2 regions of the Indioceanicola profundi genome follow, and region 2 is predicted to be linked to the other one. Evidence: riboswitches for the same ligand, from Rfam matches in the RefSeq annotation. Region 2 holds a riboswitch; the other holds the start of a gene.
What was found. A riboswitch is a leader RNA that binds a small molecule or an ion and turns the genes downstream of it on or off. The one in region 2 is predicted to bind thiamine pyrophosphate.
Positions count from the first base shown of each region.

Region 1: it holds a riboswitch for thiamine pyrophosphate, as region 2 does, so the genes downstream of both, thiC (phosphomethylpyrimidine synthase ThiC) here and thiO (glycine oxidase ThiO) in region 2, are expected to answer to the same signal.

Region 1 is NZ_CP030126.1:1,660,129-1,662,516, reverse strand. It holds gene DOL89_RS07930 (cytochrome-c peroxidase) at 1-997, shown strand, start outside; TPP riboswitch at 1,083-1,210, shown strand; gene thiC (phosphomethylpyrimidine synthase ThiC) at 1,291-2,388, shown strand, end outside.
Region 2 is NZ_CP030126.1:2,864,815-2,867,202, reverse strand. It holds gene DOL89_RS13685 (GNAT family N-acetyltransferase) at 302-841, shown strand; TPP riboswitch at 916-1,014, shown strand; gene thiO (glycine oxidase ThiO) at 1,009-2,160, shown strand; gene thiS (sulfur carrier protein ThiS) at 2,314-2,388, shown strand, end outside.

The DNA.
Region 1 (2,388 bases), 1.2 Mb from region 2:
GGGCCCCGCCGGAGCCGCCGCCGATCCGTTGCGGGAAGAGGCGAAGCAGCACTTCGCGCCCATCGCCGCCAAGCCCCCGGCCATCAAGGACAACCCGGCGACCGCGGAGAAGGTCGAGCTCGGCAAGATGCTGTTCTTCGAGCCGCGCCTGTCCGCCAGCCACCTGTTCTCCTGCAACTCCTGCCACAACGTGGCGACGGGCGGGGTGGACGGGCTGGAAACCTCCATCGGGCATGGCTGGGCGGCGGGGCCGCGCAACGCGCCGACCGTGCTGAACGCCGTCAACAATGTGGCCCAGTTCTGGGACGGGCGCGCCGTGGACCTGAAGGCGCAGGCCAAGGGCCCGATCCAGGCGGCGGTGGAGATGAACAGCACGCCGGAGCGGGTTCTGGCCGTGCTGAACAGCATGCCGGAGTACAAGGCGAAGTTCGCCCAGGCCTTCCCGAAGGAAAAGGACCCGGTGAGCTTCGACAATGTGGCCCGCGCCATCGAGGTGTACGAGGCGACGCTGGTGACGCCAGACGCCCCCTTCGACCAGTGGCTGAAGGGCAAGGACTCCGCCCTGACCGCCCAGCAGAAGCAGGGGGCGGCCCTGTTCATGGAGAAGGGCTGCGCCGCCTGCCACAACGGGATCAATGTGGGCGGGCAGGATTACTTCCCGTTCGGCGTGGTCGAGAAGCCGGGGGCGGAGGTGCTGCCGGCCGCCGACCGCGGGCGGTTCCAGGTCACACAGACGGCGGATGACGATTATGTCTTCCGCTCCCCCACCCTGCGGAACGTGGCACTGACGGCGCCCTATTTCCATTCCGGCAAGGTGTGGGATCTGCGCCAGGCGGTGGCGATCATGGGCACCAGCCAACTCGGCACCGAGCTGACGGAGCCGGAGGTGGAGGCCATCACCGCCTTCCTGCACAGCCTGACCGGTGCCCAGCCCAAGGTGGAGCTGCCGATCCTGCCGGCCAGCACGGCGACGACGCCGAAGCCGGTGTCGCGCTGAGGGCAGGGTAAGGGGCGGCGGGAAGGAACCTGCCGCTCCCGCACCCTTCCACCCGTTGACAGCCGAACGGTTCCAGGGCCTTATGGCCGCATCCTAGGGGAGCCCCGGTGAAGGGGCTGAGATACCGCTGGGCCGCCCCACGGGGCGGCGTCGCGGGAACCCTTCGAACCTGATCCGGGTCGTACCGGCGTAGGGATGGAAGCACCGGGGCTGATTCCGCCGATCAAGGCGACAGTTCCGGCATATATGCCGCCTTCCGTGCGCGCCCGGATCTCCACCAGATGGGGATCCAGATGCCAGACAGCCTTCTTCCCAAATCCACCGATTTCTCCGTCACCACCGGCCCGCTGCCCAGCAGCCGCAAGGTGCATGTGGAGAGCAAGCGCTTCCCCGGCCTGACCGTGCCGATGCGGGAGATCGACCTCACCGCCGGGTCGGGCGAGCCGCCGGTGCGAGTCTACGACACCTCCGGCCCCTATACCGATCCCGCCGTGACCACCGACATCCGCAAGGGCTTGGCCGAGCTGCGCCGGTCCTGGATCGAGGGGCGCGGGGATGTGGAGCGCTATCCCGGCCGCGACGTGAAGCCGGAGGACAACGGGCTGAAGGATGGCGAGACCAGCAAGGTCCCCGTCTTCGACCGGGCCGGCCGCCAGCCGCTGCGGGGCAAGCCGGGCAAGGCGGTGACCCAGCTCGCCTATGCCCGCGCCGGCATCGTCACGCGGGAGATGGAGTATATCGCCATCCGCGAGAATCTGGGCCGGGAGAAGCTGCGCCAGGAGGGCAAGGATTTCCGCGATCTGGGCGGGGAGAGCTTCGGCGCGTCCATTCCGGACCATGTCACGGCGGAGTTCGTGCGCGACGAGATCGCCCGCGGCCGCGCCATCATCCCCGCCAACATCAACCACCCGGAAGCCGAGCCGATGATCATCGGCCGGAACTTCCTGGTGAAGATCAACGCGAATATCGGCAATTCCGCCGTCACCTCCAGCGTGGCGGCCGAGGTGGACAAGCTGGTCTGGGCGATCCGCTGGGGTGCGGACACGGTCATGGACCTGTCCACCGGGCGCAACATCCACACCATCCGCGAATGGATCCTGCGCAACAGCCCGGTTCCCATCGGCACGGTGCCGATCTACCAGGCGCTGGAGAAGGTGGGCGGAGCGGCCGAGGAACTGACCTGGGAGCTGTACCGCGACACGCTGATCGAGCAGGCGGAGCAGGGGGTGGACTACTTCACCATCCATGCCGGCGTGCGCCTGCCCTATATCCCGCTGACGGCCAAGCGCGTCACCGGCATCGTCAGCCGCGGCGGCAGCATCATGGCCAAATGGTGTCTGGCCCACCACAAGGAGAACTTCCTCTATACGCACTTCGAAGAGATCTGCGAG
Region 2 (2,388 bases):
AATGGTCATCCCCGCACCGGCTGTCAAGCGTCGCGATGAGCCCTTTTTGGGACGGCGTCAGGAGGGCGGCTTGACCGACCCGCAACCCCGGGTTAGCCTCCCTTCATGAGCATGCGCGCCGTATCCTGCCTAACCCTGACCGTCCAGGTCCACCTCGGTGGACAGGGGGCCATGGTCATGGGCTGACGGCAGGCGCCGCAAGCTTCCACACCCAGGCCCCGCCGGAGACGGATCGGGGCCTTTTTCATGCCTTTTCTCCCGCTTCCCTCCGCCGCCCGGCCGATAGACCGGAGATTCGGACATGGTCGAGATGGAGATGATCGAAGCGGAGAGCGGCAGGCCGGCGCCGGCCCGCATCACGGTGCGCGCGGCCCGGCCGGAGGATGCGGAGGCGGTATGGGAGATGGCCGGCATGCCGGGCTTCCGGCATGGCACTTTGCGCCTGCCGTTCCGCCCCCTGGCGGAGACGCGCCGCTGGCTGGAAAGCCCCGGCGAGGGCGACACGCTGCTGATGGCGGAGGCGGGGGGCATGGTGGTGGGCAATGCCGGTCTGCACAGGCGCAAGGGCCGCCAGATTCACACGGCCCATATCGGCATGGGCGTGCGCGATGACTGGCAGGGGCGCGGGGTCGGCAGCGCCATGATGGCGGCCCTGCTGGACACGGCGGACAACTGGCTGGACCTGAAGCGCGTGGACCTCACCGTCTATGCCGACAATGCGCCGGCCATCGCGCTGTACCGCAAGTTCGGCTTCGTGGAAGAGGGGCTGCACCGTGCCTACGCCTTCCGCGACGGGCGCTATGTAGATGCGTTGGCGATGGCGAGGCTGCGGGGTGTGTAGGGCGCGACGCGCGGCCCGGTATCCGCGGTCTCCGGTCCCACCCTCTTGCCTTGCCGTCCGCCAAGGTCCATGACTCTAGGGGCCTGGGGTGCCGCGGGCGGTCCGCGGCTGAGATCACACCCATAGAACCTGATCCGGGTCATGCCGGCGAAGGGAGCACGCGATCCATGACGATTCCATCCACATCGGCGGCCAAGCCTGCCGTCGCCATCATCGGCGGCGGCGTGGTCGGGCTGTCCATCGGCTGGCGGCTGGCGCAGGCCGGCTGCGCCGTCGACATCTATGAGAAGGGAACCGCCGGGGCGGGGGCCAGCCGCGCCGCCGCCGGCATGCTGGCCGCCGGGGTCGAGGCCGAACCGGGGGAGCAGAGCCTGCTGCCGCTGTGCCGGGAAAGCCAGCGCCGCTGGCCCGGCTTCGCGGCGGAGCTGGAGGCCGCCAGCGGCATGCGGGTCGGCCTGCGGCAGGAGGGCACGCTGGCCGTGGCCCTGACCCGCGACGATGTGGAACATCTGCGCAGCACCTATGAATTCCAGCGCGGGCTGGGGCTGGAACTGCACTGGCTGCATGGTGCCGCGGTGAAGGAGCGGGAGCCGTTCCTGAACCCCCGCACCTCCGCCGGGGTGTTCAGCCCGGCCGACGGGCAGGTGGACAACCGCCAGGTCTGCGCCGCCCTGATCCTGGCCTTCGCCAAGGCCGGCGGGCGGCTGCACCAGCGCACCGGGGTGCAGGCGGTGGACATCGCGGCCGGCCGGGTGCGCGGCGTCGTGGTGGACGGGGACTTGCGCCCGGCGGATGCGGTGGTGCTGGCGGCCGGCGCCTGGTCGCGCCAGATCGCCGGCCTGCCCGCCGGGGCCATGCCGCCGGTGCGGCCGGTGAAGGGCCAGATGCTGTCGGTGCGCATGGACCCGGCCAATCCCCTGCTGCGCCATGTGGTGTGGCCGCCGAAATGCTATCTGGTGCCCAGGCTGAACGGCACGCTGATCGTGGGGGCGACGACGGAGGAGAAGGGCTGGGACGAAAGCCTGACCGCCGGCGGCGTGCTGGCCCTGCTGGAGGCGGCGTGGCGCGCCCTGCCGGGGATCGAGGAGCTTCCCATCGCCGAGATGTGGACCGGCTTCCGCCCCGGCAGCCGCGACGACGCGCCGGTGCTGGGGCCGGCCCCCGGCGTCGACGGGCTGGTGCTGGCCACCGGCCACCACCGCAACGGCATCCTGCTGACCCCCGTGACCGCCGACAGCATCGCCGAGCTGGTCCTGACCGGGCGGACGGCCGATGTGATCGCCGGGTTCGGGATGGGGCGGTTCGGGGGTGGGGGGTGATGGGGTCCCGGCCTGCTTTGGCCTCGCCCATCGACAGGCTCAGGGTGAGGCCAAAGGGTGAGACCGGAGCAGTAACATCACGAATGGAGCCATTTTCCCTCACCCTGAGCCTGTCGATGGGCGAGGGAAAATGGCGGTGGCCTTGAGGAAAAGATGATCAAACTCAACGGAAAGCCCCGCGAGGGCGCGCCATCGGGGTTGGTGGAGCTGTTGGCCCGGGAAGGCTAC